Regions from separate parts of the Neorhizobium sp. T25_13 genome, predicted to be linked through region 1. Evidence: predicted binding sites of a transcription regulator. Region 1 holds the regulator's gene; the other holds the start of a gene.

Region 1 (7,080 bases):
GAGATCGCCGCGACATGGTCCTTCAGCACCTTGTCAACCTTGGTCATCGAGCGGGCTTCCATCCACTTCAGGCAGTCGTAGAGCGCAATCCAGCCACCGGTGATCGAAGCGGTGCGCGTGCCGCCATCCGCCTGGATAACGTCGCAGTCGATGGTGATCTGCTTTTCGCCGAGCGCTTCCAGATCAATGACGGCGCGCAAGGAGCGGCCGATCAGGCGCTGGATTTCCTGGGTGCGGCCGCCCTGCTTTCCGGCAGCGGCTTCGCGCTTCATGCGGTCGCCTGTGGCGCGCGGCAGCATGCCGTATTCGGCGGTCACCCAGCCCTTGCCGCTGTTGCGCAGCCACGGCGGCGTCTTTTCCTCCAGGCTCGCGGTGCACAGCACATGCGTGTCGCCGAACTTGACGAGGCAGGAACCTTCGGCATGTTTGGAGAAATTGCGCTCCAATGAGACCTTGCGCATCTGGTTCAACTGTCTGCCTGAAGGCCGCATGCTTCACTCCCTGGATTTCTGTTTCCGCCTTCTACGGCCCCGGCCAGGCTTTTGCAAAGAAAAAGGCCTAAGGCGCTCTGCGGGCGATTGATTATGCCCGTGGCGATTTTCCCTTTGGAGAAGGCGCGGCGAATGACTATATTTTGTCGAAAGAACAACGGAACGGTGAAGTTTTAGATGGGATTTTCGGCATCGACGGGTAGGGACAGCGGCTCTGTGCTCGATGACCGTTCGCGCGAAATTTTCCGCCGCATCGTGGAAAGCTATCTGGAGACCGGCGAGCCGCTCGGCTCTCGAAACCTTTCCCGCCTGCTGCCCATATCGCTGTCGCCCGCGTCGGTGCGCAATGTGATGAGCGATCTCGAGGAACTCGGGCTCATCTACTCCCCGCATATCAGCGCCGGCCGCCTGCCGACCCAGTCCGGGCTTCGCTTTTTCGTCGATGCTTTCATGCAGGTCGGAGACCTCTCCGCCGAGGAGCGTGCCAATATCGACCGGCAAATCCGGCCCGCGGATCGCGATCAGCCGATGGAAAGCCTGATGGCGGAGGCGAGTCGCATGTTGTCGGGCGTCTCGCGCGGCGCCGGGATCGTCATTACCACCAAGAGCGACCCGGTCCTGAAGCACGTCGAGTTCATCCGCCTCGAGCCGACCAAGGCGCTTGCGGTGCTTGTCGGGGATCATAACCAGGTGGAAAACCGTATCATCGAACTTCCGGCCGGCGTGACGTCGTCGCAGCTGACCGAGGCGGCCAATTTCCTCAACGCCCACCTGAGCGGCCAGACGCTTCCGGAACTGCGCGGCCAGCTGAAGACGCTCAAGGATCAGGTGCAGGGCGAGCTCCATGCGCTCTCGCAGGAACTGGTCGAGCGCGGCCTTGCGGTCTGGTCCGGCGACAGCGAGGAAGGCAAGCCGACCCAGCTCATCGTCCGCGGCCGGGCCAATCTGCTCGAAGGCCTGGCGGATGTGGCCGATCTCGATCGCCTGCGGTTGCTTTTCGACGATCTCGAAAAGAAGGACAGCCTGATCGAGATCCTCGATCTCGCCGAGAAGGGACCGGGCGTGCGAATCTTCATCGGCTCGGAAAACAAATTGTTCTCCCTGTCGGGCTCCTCGCTCATCGTGGCGCCCTATCGTGACGGCGAAGACCGGATCGTCGGTGCCGTCGGGGTCATCGGGCCGACGCGGCTCAACTATTCGCGCATCGTGCCGATGGTGGATTACACCGCGCAGCTGCTTGCCAGGCTGTCGCGCTGAATTCGCGACCGAGCCGCCCCAACTTTCCCAGCAAGCCTTGATTTTTTCACTTTAAACCTCGATATCGGGCACAAATCCAAGCCCGTAAATCCAAGCCAAGAATAACCGGAGACCGTCATGACCGACGAAACCAACAAGAACGGACCTGACGCAACTGCCGCGGAGAACACCGTGGAAGCCGTAGCATCTGCTCTTGAGGACGCGGCCAACCAGAAGAATGCCGAGGCGCCTGCCGCCGAACCGGATCCGCTGGAATTGCTGAAAGCCGAAAATAATGAGCTGCGCGACCGCTTCCTGCGGCTGGCGGCCGAAATGGACAACCTGCGCCGCCGCACCGAACGCGAAATCAAGGACGCTAAGTCCTATGCGGCGGCCGGCTTTGCGCGCGACATGCTCGCCGTTTCGGACAATCTTCGCCGGGCGCTGGACGCCGTGCCGACCGAAATGCGCGCCACGGCGGATGCCTCGCTGACCACGCTCCTGGAGGGCGTCGAGATGACCGAGCGCTCGATGCTGTCCGCTCTGGAGCGCCACGGTGTGAAGAAGATCGATCCTGAAGGCCAGAAGTTCGATCCGAACTTCCACCAGGCCATGTTCGAGATCCCGAACCCCGCCGTCCCGAACAATACTGTCGTTCAGGTCGTCCAAGCCGGCTTCACGATCGGCGAACGCGTGCTCCGGCCTGCCATGGTCGGTGTCGCAAAGGGTGGCCCGAAGGCGGAAGCCTCCGCGGAAGCCGCCGGCGAAAAGAACGCCTGACCTCTACGATTTGCCGGGCGGCCTCGCGCCGCCCGGCCTGTTTTGTCTGAGCGCCTACCAGGCCTCCGGTTCCCGCACCATGTGAATGATATTGGCGGGGCTGGTGATCCAGCCGCCTTTGAAGCCTTCCGGCAGCGGCTCGATCGTGTCGCAGCGTACGACGCCCGATTTCTCAAGATGCGCTGCCGCATCGTCGAAATCACCCGTAAACAATTCCAGCCATATCTCGGCCTGGCTCATCATCGGCGCCTCGTCGATCCAGAGCTTGTTCGGCCCGAGTTCGAAACCGATGGCGGGTGCCTTGTCGATGAACTCCTTGAGGCCGATCGTGTCACGGTAGAATGCGATCGTCGCCTGATATTGATGCGACGGGACCTTCATGGCGATGTCGATGCCGCCGTATAGCCTGTCCGTCATGGCATTCTCCTCCTCTTCACCGTGGAAAACCGGAACCGCGATATGCGAGTTCCTTGCTGGCAGGCAAAATATGTTATAAAAACATAACATGTCAAGCGAAGCGGATATCGACGCAGTTTTCAAGGCGCTTGCCCACCCGAGGCGGCGGTTGATCCTCGATGAATTGAAGGGCCGGCCGCAAACCACCGGCAGCATCTGCGAGACCTTCGCCGACATGGATCGCTGCACGATCATGCAGCATCTGAAAGTGCTGGAAGAGGCCGATCTGGTGATTGTCAGGCGCGAGGGCAGGGAGCGCTGGAACTACCTCAATTCCCTGCCCATCAAGTCCATCAACGATCGCTGGATCGGCGATTATGCCGCCCATGCGGTGAGACTTATGGATAGGCTGAAATCGGATCTGGAAGGGTAGCACGCAAACAAAACCGCCCGGCGCTTTGTCAGCGGCCGGGCGGTTCGTTTCGTCCCCACGAATGTGTATGCGGTCAGGCGGCGTGGTTTGCCTGCTCCTCGTTGAGGAAGGCATAGATCGCCGAAGCGGAATCGGTCTTGCGCAGCTTGGCGACAAGGTCCTGGTCGCGCAGCACGCGGGCGATGCGCGACAGAGCCTTCAAATGATCGGCGCCGGCGCCTTCGGGTGCGAGCAGCAGGAACACCAGATCGACCGGCTCGTCATCGAGCGCTTCGAAATCGACGGGCGCTTCAAGACGCGCGAAAATGCCCTTGATCGACGAGATGCTGTTGAGCTTGCCGTGCGGGATGGCGATGCCGTGGCCGACGCCGGTGGAGCCGAGCCTTTCGCGCTGCAGGATGATGTCGAAGATTTCTCGTTCGCTCACGCCCGTCAGCTTGGAAGCCTTGGCCGCCAGCTCCTGCAATAGCTGCTTTTTGGAATTTACCTTTAGGGCAGGAATAATCGCATCTTGCTGCAGCAAATCTGCCAATGCCATTCTCGTCATCCTTCGTGCCGCAAGAGCTTGTGCCCTAGGCGAAGGGGAGCGCCGTCTCCGACGCTCTCCCCAGGTGTCAGTTCTTGATATTGGTGGAATCGATCCAGCCAATATTGCCGTCATTGCGGCGGTACACAATGTTCAGATGTTCCTTGCCGGGGCTGCGGAACAGAAGAACAGGTTCGTCTGTCATATCAAGTGCCATGACGGCGCTTGCGACCGTCATCGTCTTCAACTGCTTCGAACTTTCCGCGACAATAGTCGGCGCGAAATCCTCGGGCACTTCCTCCCCTTCATCCGGTACGCTGTCCATAACAGTGTAGGCAACTTCCGCAAAACCATTCACATGGTTGCCGGCATGATGATCCTTGAGCCGCCGCTTGTAGCGGCGCAGACGTTTTTCGATCCGCTGCGCTGCGGCGTCGAAACTGATCTGCGGATCATTCGCCTCGCCAGCCGCATGCAGGACGATCCCGGTATCGAGATGCACCTTGCAGTCGGCAGAAAAGCGCGAACCAGCCTTTTCCACGATGACTTGGCCTGAATAGCCTCCGTCGAAGTATTTTGTAACCGCTTCTCCGATTTGGTCCTCGATCCTCTGACGGAACGAATCGCCAATTTCCATATGCTTACCGGATACACGCACACTCATGGAGTTCTTCCTTCTTGTCGTGACTTGCGTGTTCCAGTCTACGCCAAGCCGTCCCCTCATCCAAGCCGTTCACACGCCACCGCGCTAAATTGCTGCAATCGATGCCTGTCTGGATGATGGGATAGGTTTCGTGCCATGTCCCGTGCAGTTGCGGCGGGCTTCTAGCGCCCGATGTTTTAAATGTCAACGGCGGCCGGTCTCGGGTTTTCTGCGTAGGCCTGTGGAAAACCGCCTGTTTCGGCCGCGTTTCAGTATGCCGCGACCCCGGCGATCGCACGCTTTTCGCGGCGGCGCTGAACGGAGGAGGGGATGTTCATCGCCTCGCGATATTTAGCGACGGTCCGGCGCGCCAGCTCCACGCCGCCGCGTTTCAGGCTGATTACGATATCGTCGTCCGAAAGCACCGCCTCCGGCGTCTCCTGGGCGATGAGCAGGCGAATCCGGTGGCGCACGGCCTCGGCCGAATGGCTGTCGCCGCCTTCCTCCGCCGAGCCGATCGACACCGTGAAGAAATATTTGAGTTCGAACAGGCCCCGCGGCGTCAGCATGTATTTGTTGGAGGTGACGCGGCTGACCGTGGATTCATGCATCTTGATCGCTTCGGCAACGGTCTTGAGGTTGAGCGGCCGCAGGTGGTCGACGCCGTGCATCAGGAAGGCATCCTGCTGGCGGACGATTTCGGTCGCCACCTTCATGATCGTCTTGGCGCGCTGGTCGAGGCTGCGCGTCAGCCAGTTGGCGTTCTGCATGCAGTCGGAAAGGAAATTGTGATCGTCGCCGTTTTTCGGGCAGTTCTTGGAGACCGTCTGGAAATAGGTATGGTTCACCAGAACGCGCGGCAGGGTGTCCGGATTGAGCTCCACCATCCAGCCGCCGTCGGGCGATGCCCGCACGACGATATCCGGCGAAATCGTCTCCGACATGCCGCGCTCGAAACCCGCGCCGGGCTTCGGGTTGAGGCCGCGAATTTCCCCCAGCATGTCGATCAGGTCTTCGTCGTCGACACCGCAGATTTTTCGAAGCGAGGCGAAGTCGCGTTTGCCAAGCAGATCCAGATGTCTGATCAGCGCATCCATGGCCGGGTCGAGCCGGTCCTTTTCCCGAAGCTGGATTGCCAGACATTCGCTGAGCGATCGCGCAAAGACGCCCGGCGGATCGAGTGTCTGCAGCGAGTGCAGGATGGCTTCCACATTCTCGGCGCTTCTGCCGAGGCGGGCGGCGATCTCCTCGATGTCGCCCAGCATGTAACCGGCCTCGTCGAGCTGATCGACGAGATGCTGAGCAATCAGGCGGCTGGCCGCATCGACGATCAGGAAGGGAATCTGCTGGTTCAGGTGGTCGCGCAGCGTCACCTGGCCGGCGACGAAATCATCCAGGTCGTAGTCCTCGCCGGACTCGCCGCCCGGCATCGATTTCCACTGGCTGAGAAGCTCCGGCGCATCGGCGCGCCGCACCGGGCTGTCGTCCGGGAAGACGTTTTCGAAGCCCGTATCGAGCCCTTCGCCGAGCCTTTCGGCGCTGATGGAGGAGGAGCCCTCATACCAGTCGCTGTCCACTTCGGCGGCGGCCGAACTCTCGCGGCCTTCTGTCGGGGCAAAGTCGTCGGCGGTTTCGAAGCCTGTTTCCGCGTCGTTTTCGCTCTCGCTTGACGTAATTTCGAGCAGCGGGTTCTTTTCGACTTCCTGGGCGATGAACTGGTTGAGCTCGAAATGCGTCATCTGCAGCAGCTGGATGGATTGCATCAGCTGCGGCGTCATCACCAGCGATTGGGTTTGGCGTAGGAAAAGATTAGCGGATAAACCCATGGCGGACGCGAAACTCCCCTGCAATCCCCTTGAACCACCCGGTCATGGAGTGGTGGACGCTCGACTTCGCCGAGCCCCACAAGGCCAAATTTGCATCTGGCACAAGAATTGCTTTTTTGAAAGATTTGGTCAAGCGCTGCAGTGCGGGAAAGTAAATTTCTTTGTCACGCTGCAACGACCAATTCGCGCCTAGAGGCTGAACTTGTCACCGAGATAAAGACGGCGAACATCCGGGTTGTTGACGATATCGTCTGCCCGGCCATGCGTGAGTACTTCGCCCGCGTGGATGATGTAGGCCCGGTCGATCAGGCCCAGCGTCTCGCGGACGTTGTGATCCGTTATCAGAACGCCGATCCCGCGCGCCGTCAAGTGGCGTACGAGGTTCTGAATGTCGGAGACCGAAATAGGATCGACGCCGGCAAAAGGTTCGTCGAGCAGCATGAAGGCCGGGTCGGTCGCAAGCGCCCGGGCGATTTCGAGGCGCCGGCGTTCGCCGCCGGAAAGCGCCACGGCCGCCGATTTCCGCAACTGGCTGATGTGGAACTCTTCCAGCAGTTCGTCGAGCTTGCTCTCCCGCTTGTCCCTGTCGGGCTCGTGCACTTCCAGCACCGCGCGGATGTTTTCCTCGACGGTCAGGCCGCGGAAGATCGAGGCTTCCTGCGGCAGATACCCCACGCCCAGGCGGGCGCGGCGATACATCGGCATGTGGGTGACTTCGTTGCCGTTGATCGCGATCATGCCTTCGTCCA
Region 2 (7,080 bases), on a different contig from region 1:
TGACGCTGCCCAAGGCGAAGTGCTCTGCCGTTCCGTTCTCCATCGCCCGCTGGAAATATTCCCGGAAGGAATAGTCGTTGCCGACGAAGCTCAAGGGTTCGCGCCAGTTGCTGGATGCGACCGCAATGCCATCCCTGCCCGTGACGTAGAGAACGGAGGCATGGGTGCCCGCCACGAGCCCTTCCAACTTCCGGTCCAGGGCACCGACGGTCTGTGTGTTTCTCGACGCCAGCGCCCCGACCACCTGTTGATCCTCGGCCAGAAGCAGGGGAAGCGCTCGCGGTCTTTCCAGCACCGCACGCAGCAGCGCAACCTTGAGGTTGGCATCGGCGCGGCCCTGGTCGAGGAGCGCTCCGATTGCGGAACTGCGACCGTAAAGACCAGCGGCATAAAGAGCGGATATCAGGATCGCGGCCGCTGCGAAGGCAAAGACAGGCCATGGTGTCCACGCGAAGGCGGGATCCTTGACCGATTTCTCTCGACGGCGCTGCTCAAGCATCGCCGGATGTGTGCATAAATCCGCATAAAAAGCAAAGGCCAATGGCGGAAATCCGCACGGCGGGATTTCAGGAACCACTTCCGTCGTTCAGTCCGAACATGGAAAATCAATGGGTTAGGCATCAGCCGCCGCTCTGGCATGCCTGTTGCTCCAGCAAAACCAGCAGCACACCTGCAGCAACAGTAACGCCGCCGCCCCGGGAGGCCAATTGGTTGGGGCGCCATGGAGGACATGATGAACGCAACGATCTCCGATGTGCCAACGCACGACAAACTTCCTTTCTACCGCCACCTTTATTTTCAGGTTCTCGTGGCAATTGCCGCCGGCATCCTGCTCGGTCATTTCTACCCGGATGTCGGCGCGTCGCTGAAGCCGCTCGGCGATGCCTTCATCAAGCTGGTGAAGATGATCATCGCGCCGGTGATCTTCCTGACGGTGGCAACCGGTATCGCCGGCATGGCCGACCTGCAGAAGGTCGGGCGTGTCGCGGGCAAGGCGATGATCTACTTTTTGGCCTTTTCGACGCTTGCGCTCGCCGTTGGCCTCCTCGTCTCGAATGTCGTCCAGCCCGGCGCCGGCATGCACATAGATCCGGCCACGCTCGACGCCAAGGCAGTGGCGACCTATACGGCGAAGGCCCATGACGCGACGATCACCGGCTTTCTGATGAACATCATCCCGGACACGATCGTCGGCGCCTTCGCACAGGGTGATATCCTGCAGGTGCTGTTCTTCTCGGTTCTGTTCGGCATCGCACTTGGCATGGTCGGCGACCGCGGCCGTCCTGTTCTCGATTTCCTGCAGGCATTGACCGCGCCGATCTTCCGTCTCGTGACCATCCTGATGAAGGCTGCCCCGATCGGCGCTTTCGGCGCCATGGCTTTTACCATCGGCAAATATGGCATTGGTTCGATTGCCAACCTTGCCATGCTGATCGGCACTTTCTACCTCACCTCGCTCCTCTTCGTTCTGGTCGTCCTTGGTGCCGTCGCCCGATATAACGGCTTTTCGATTATCTCGCTTATCCGCTACATCAAGGAAGAACTGCTTCTTGTGCTTGGCACTTCCTCGTCGGAAGCGGCATTGCCCGGCCTGATGGCAAAGATGGAACGCGCCGGCTGCAAGCGCTCGGTGGTCGGCCTGGTTATTCCGACCGGCTATTCCTTCAATCTCGACGGCACCAACATCTATATGACGCTTGCCGCGCTCTTCATCGCCCAGGCGACCGACACGCCGATCACGCTCGGCGACCAGGTCCTGCTGCTGCTGGTCGCGATGCTGAGCTCGAAAGGAGCTGCAGGCATTACCGGCGCCGGCTTCATCACCCTGGCGGCGACCCTTTCGGTCGTTCCCTCCGTGCCTGTCGCCGGCATGGCGCTGATCCTCGGCATCGATCGTTTCATGTCGGAATGCCGGGCGCTCACGAACCTGATCGGCAATGCGGTCGCGACCGTCGTTGTCGCGCGCTGGGAAAACGAGCTGGACCGGACACAGTTTGCAGCCGCCATGGCAGGCGGCGCCGACGCCGAAACCGCGGTATTAATACCGTCGGGCCAGCCTGCCGAATAATCGCCTGTTTCTATCGCAGCCGAAGAAAGGTCGCTGGCCAGCCGGCGGCCTTTCCCGTTTCCGTAGAATACACGTGCTTTTGTTTCGGGATAAGCGCGGCGCTATTCTTCAGGCACGCCTTCGAGCAGACCGTCATACACCTCGATGAGTGCCTTGGTGATCGCCTGCCCCAGCGCGTTGCCGGCGACGCGGAGCTCCTCCTCCGTGCCGCTCCGCGACGCGTTGGCCAGGTCGAAACCCTGTTCGCTGACGATCTGCTTGGCCACTTCGATGGCCCAGAGCCCGAAGTCGCCGCGGTTGTCTATCTTGATCGAGTCATCCATCGCGATCTGCCTGTTGCTGAACCTGGCTTCTATATCGCCTCGGCAATGATGGCCAGCATCTATCAGCATACTATTCAAGCGGCTGGATGTATTTTCTCGGACATGTGCCCGAACGTTAGGGCAACATCATGTGACATTCCGGAGAGCAAAGCCGCGACCGTCCATAACGCTCGCCACATGGATTGCGCTGCGCAATTGCTCCAGTCCCCGGTCGGGATGTTCAGCGGCTGTGCGCGGCGCCGGTATTGCGTCACCCCAATGACAAACGAGGCCGGAACATCATCACAATGTTCCGGCCTCTCAATGTATAAGGCCGGACATGATGCCCGGCCCTTAAAAAAATCAGCTTCCAGCGGTGCCAGTACATCCGTGGTCAAAGCGGAAGCCGCTTTTGGTTAGGCAGCCTGCAGGTTGCAAGCCGACATCTTACCGGACTTTGCGTCGCGTTCGAGTTCGTAGCTGACCTTCTGGCCCTCGACGATTTCCCGCATTCCGGCGCGCTCGACGGCGGAAATGTGTACGAACGCATCAGCGCCGCCGTTGTCAGGCTGGATAAAGCCGAAGCCCTTGGTGGAATTGAACCATTTAACTGTGCCTGTGGTCATGATGATGAACCCTTTCAAAGCAAGATTGAGTGACCCCAGAGCCAAAGCCCTGCGGATGGTGATAGCGATTGATTTTGAAAGGGAAGTTCGTCAGGCGCGGTGCCAATCGCGCGGAAACCAAAGTTCAGCAAGCAAAAGATCGATAAACCGTAAATAGGGGCTATCCGCCCATAAGTCAACTTTTAGTTTGGGCGCCTCGGTGGATTTGCATTCCGGGCACAGCAAAAGGGTTCTCACAGGTGGACCCTCAGCCCGCTCGGCTGGGCGCAGAACTGCCGCAGCAACGGACTGCTCTGTGGTTGGCCTGTCCATACTCCTTGCCTGCTGGCGCAGGACCGCCATATAAGGCGCGATGACGTCTGATTCAAAGATATTTGTCGGCCTACGGTCGATCCGCAAAAAACCGGCTCCGCACCACGAACCCAACCATCCGAAATGCCAGTGGGACGGATGCGAAAAGGGTGGCACTCATCGCGCTCCTGTCGGGCGGGATGCCGAAGGGCTTTATCTGCTGTTCTGTCCCGAGCATGTAAAGGAATACGGCAAAGGTTATAACTTTGCGCCAAACCTCTCCGACCCTTTGATCGCCCGCTATCAGAGGGAAGCGGCAAGCGGCAGCCGCCCGACCTGGGGCACCGGTATCAATAAGGCTTCGGAGATGCCGCTCCCCTCCATGGCTCGCTCCGGTTCCGCAAAGGCGACGAACGCGCGCAAAAGCGCTGCACAACGCCAGGCCGCAAACGTGGATCTTCAGCGACGCAAACTCAAGGTACTGGAGGCCAAGGCTTTCGAGACGCTCGGCCTTTCGCCGGATGCAACGCCGGAGGAGATCAGAAGCCGCTATAAGCAAAGGCTCAAGATGCATCATCCGGACGCGAACCATGGAGAGCGCAACTCGGAGGATCAGCTTCAGGCGTCGATCGACGCCCATAAGATCCTCAAGCTCAACGGCTTCTGCTAAACGTGCGAGAGTGACCCGCGCGCGGTCTCGATGTCGGCCGCCCCTCCTCTGGCAAAGAGAGACGGCGTCGCCGCGGATGCCGGATCACCACCAAGGCACGAATGGCGCTAGCACTCCCGGCATAAGACTGCTAAAGATATCCGATCGGGAACCCGCCATTGGGCTGCGCTCTCGCTAAGGAACCCAAAATGAACAATACCAATTTTCGGCCGTTGCACGACCGCGTCGTCGTGCGCCGTATCGAGGCTGAAGCCAAGACCAAGGGCGGGATCATCATTCCCGACACCGCCAAGGAAAAACCGCAGGAAGGCGAAATCGTCGCCGTCGGCACCGGCACCCGCGACGAGAGCGGCAAGATCGTTCCCCTCGATGTCAAGGCAGGCGATCGCGTCCTGTTCGGCAAGTGGTCCGGCACCGAGATCAAGTTCAATGGCGAAGACCTGTTGATTATGAAGGAAGCAGACGTCATGGGCGTCATCGCCTGATCTTCGGCCGCTTCCTTATTTCCTTTTGACGAAGACCATGGGGCCAACGGCCCGGGAGTTTTTCCATGTCTGCCAAACAGATCAAATTCGGCCGTGATGCACGCGAGAAGCTGCTGCGCGGCGTCGATATTCTCGCCGACGCAGTCAAGGTCACGCTCGGTCCGAAGGGCCGCAACGTCGTGATCGACAAATCCTACGGCGCACCGCGGATCACCAAGGACGGCGTTGCCGTCGCCAAGGAAATCGAACTTGACGACAAGTTCGAGAACATGGGCGCCCAGATGGTCCGCGAAGTTGCTTCGAAGACCAACGACGTCGCCGGCGACGGCACCACGACGGCGACCGTTCTTGCCCAGGCGATCGTTCGCGAAGGCGGCAAGGCTGTTGCCGCCGGCATGAACCCGATGGACCTGAAGCGCGGCATCGACCTTGCCGTTACCGCCGTGGTAAAGGACCTGCTCGCCAAGGCCAAGAAGATCAACACATCGGAAGAGATTGCCCAGGTCGGCACGATCTCCGCAAACGGCGAGAAGGAAATCGGCCAGTATATCGCCGACGCGATGCAGAAGGTCGGCAATGAGGGTGTGATCACCGTCGAAGAAGCCAAGACCGCAGAAACCGAACTCGAAGTCGTCGAAGGCATGCAGTTCGACCGCGGCTACCTGTCGCCCTACTTCGTCACCAATGCCGAAAAAATGGTGGCTGAGCTGGAAGATGCCTACGTGCTGCTGCACGAAAAGAAGCTCTCCAACCTGCAGGCCATGCTTCCTATCCTGGAAGCCGTCGTCCAGAGCGGCAAGCCGCTGCTGATCATCTCCGAGGATGTCGAAGGCGAAGCTCTTGCGACGCTCGTCGTCAACAAGCTGCGTGGCGGCCTCAAGATCGCGGCCGTCAAGGCTCCGGGCTTCGGCGATCGCCGCAAGGCCATGCTGGAGGATCTGGCGATCCTGACCGGCGGCACCGTGATTTCGGAAGACCTCGGCATCAAGCTCGAGAACGTCGGGCTCGATATGCTCGGCCGCGCCAAGAAGGTCTCGATCACCAAGGAGAACACCACCGTCGTCGATGGTGCGGGCACCAAGGCGGATATTGACGGACGCATCGGCCAGATCAAGGCTCAGATCGAGGAAACCACTTCGGACTACGACCGCGAAAAGCTGCAGGAACGTCTGGCCAAGCTGGCCGGCGGCGTTGCCGTGATCCGCGTCGGCGGCTCGACGGAAATCGAAGTCAAGGAAAAGAAGGACCGCATCGACGACGCCCTCAATGCAACGCGTGCAGCAGTCGAAGAAGGCATCGTGCCTGGCGGCGGCACGGCCCTGCTTCGCGCCTCGATCGTTCTCGACATCAAGGGCGAGAATGACGATCAGAATGCCGGGATCAGCATCATCCGCAAGGCCTTGCAGTCCTTGGTTCGCCAGATTGCCGAGAATGCCGGTAGCGAAGGCTCGATCGTGGTCGGCAAGATCCTGGAAAGTGATACCGACAACTTCGGTTACAACGCCCAGACCGGCGAATTCGGCGACATGATCACCATGGGCATCGTCGATCCGGTCAAGGTCGTTCGCACGGCTCTGCAGAACGCGGCTTCGGTTGCCGGCCTGCTCGTGACGACGGAAGCCATGATTGCCGACCTGCCCAAGAAGGATGCTGCCGGCGGCGGCATGCCTGACATGGGCGGCATGGGCGGCATGATGTAAACGGGTTCCCATCGGGAACTCGATCACGTCTTCTGTTATGAAGGGCTCCGATCGATCGGGGCCCTTCGTTCGTATAGGCAGAAAAATATCGATCAGCAGCCCTGGTGGCAGCGGACGCGGTCTGGGCCGTAGTTATCTGCTAGCCGCTCAGGCTGCAGCATAAGATGAGGGTCAAATGGTTGTATTGAACAGGCCGCGCAGTTCCGAACCCTATCCGGACAGGGATATCGGTTGCCAGGAAGCCCTGGAGCAAGTCTTTCTTCAGCTTGCAAAGGGACTGACGCCGGACGATATCGTGGCGACGGCCGGCGGCAATCTGCCGCCCGTGTTGGCCGGCCTTGCAAAACGCGCCGAAAACGTCGGCTGGAGCCTAGAAGAAGCGGAAACCGCCATCAGCGAACTGGCGCAGAACCTGCTGGATGACATGTCGCAGATGTAGCCCTTTGGCGGTCCATGAGCGATCCGTATCCCTACGCCTCGGGCGGATCGGCCGGCGGCGGTGAATAATCTGCATCCGATCGCCGGGGACGGGATAGAAATGTCGGCGAGTTCTACGCGGAATTCAATGCGAAAGCGTCACGCGCCATCAAGCAGGCATCGTCTCCCGGAAGGCATTCGCGACAAACGTCAGGCCTGATATCGTAGACCATGCAGGATGTGCCGACACCGACCTGCCCTGACAAGGCAGAACAACGGGATCCTTCACAACGCATTCCTCCTTCGTCCGCAGCGACGAAACGTGCCGGCAACAGATCGAGGGCGGCTTCGCTTTCCATGGAGAATCGTGGCCAATCGGCGGAAAACGAACAGCACGCACCGCATGACTGGCAATCAAAATCGTTCGATAGGGTCATCACCGTCTCTTATCACGGCGCCGACCGAAACTCCACAAAGGTGCGCCACACGTGATGATACCTGACCACGATCCGGCAAACCCG

Evidence for each region. The regulator HrcA, encoded in region 1, represses chaperone genes, less so after heat shock. The targets are predictions, from matches to a motif close to GTTAGCACTCNCNNNNNGNGAGTGCTAAC.
Region 2: groES (co-chaperone GroES) is a predicted target of HrcA. The motif match lies at 4,064-4,092, and genes of this name have one in related genera.

What each region holds. Positions count from the first base shown of each region.
Region 1 is NZ_PVBI01000005.1:161,456-168,535, reverse strand. It holds gene rph (ribonuclease PH) at 1-491, opposite strand, end outside; gene hrcA (heat-inducible transcriptional repressor HrcA) at 669-1,748, shown strand; gene grpE (nucleotide exchange factor GrpE) at 1,866-2,507, shown strand; gene C5J22_RS13540 (VOC family protein) at 2,562-2,924, opposite strand; gene C5J22_RS13535 (helix-turn-helix transcriptional regulator) at 3,013-3,336, shown strand; gene ptsN (PTS IIA-like nitrogen regulatory protein PtsN) at 3,410-3,874, opposite strand; gene hpf (ribosome hibernation-promoting factor, HPF/YfiA family) at 3,951-4,526, opposite strand; gene rpoN (RNA polymerase factor sigma-54) at 4,775-6,331, opposite strand; gene lptB (LPS export ABC transporter ATP-binding protein) at 6,521-7,080, opposite strand, start outside.
Region 2 is NZ_PVBI01000001.1:221,493-228,572, forward strand. It holds gene C5J22_RS01135 (ATP-binding protein) at 1-499, opposite strand, end outside; gene C5J22_RS01140 (dicarboxylate/amino acid:cation symporter) at 722-2,068, shown strand; gene C5J22_RS01145 (hypothetical protein) at 2,170-2,391, opposite strand; gene C5J22_RS01150 (cold-shock protein) at 2,787-2,996, opposite strand; gene C5J22_RS01155 (J domain-containing protein) at 3,349-3,957, shown strand; gene groES (co-chaperone GroES) at 4,146-4,442, shown strand; gene groL (chaperonin GroEL) at 4,508-6,142, shown strand; gene C5J22_RS01170 (hypothetical protein) at 6,318-6,581, shown strand; gene C5J22_RS01175 (YkgJ family cysteine cluster protein) at 6,694-6,996, opposite strand.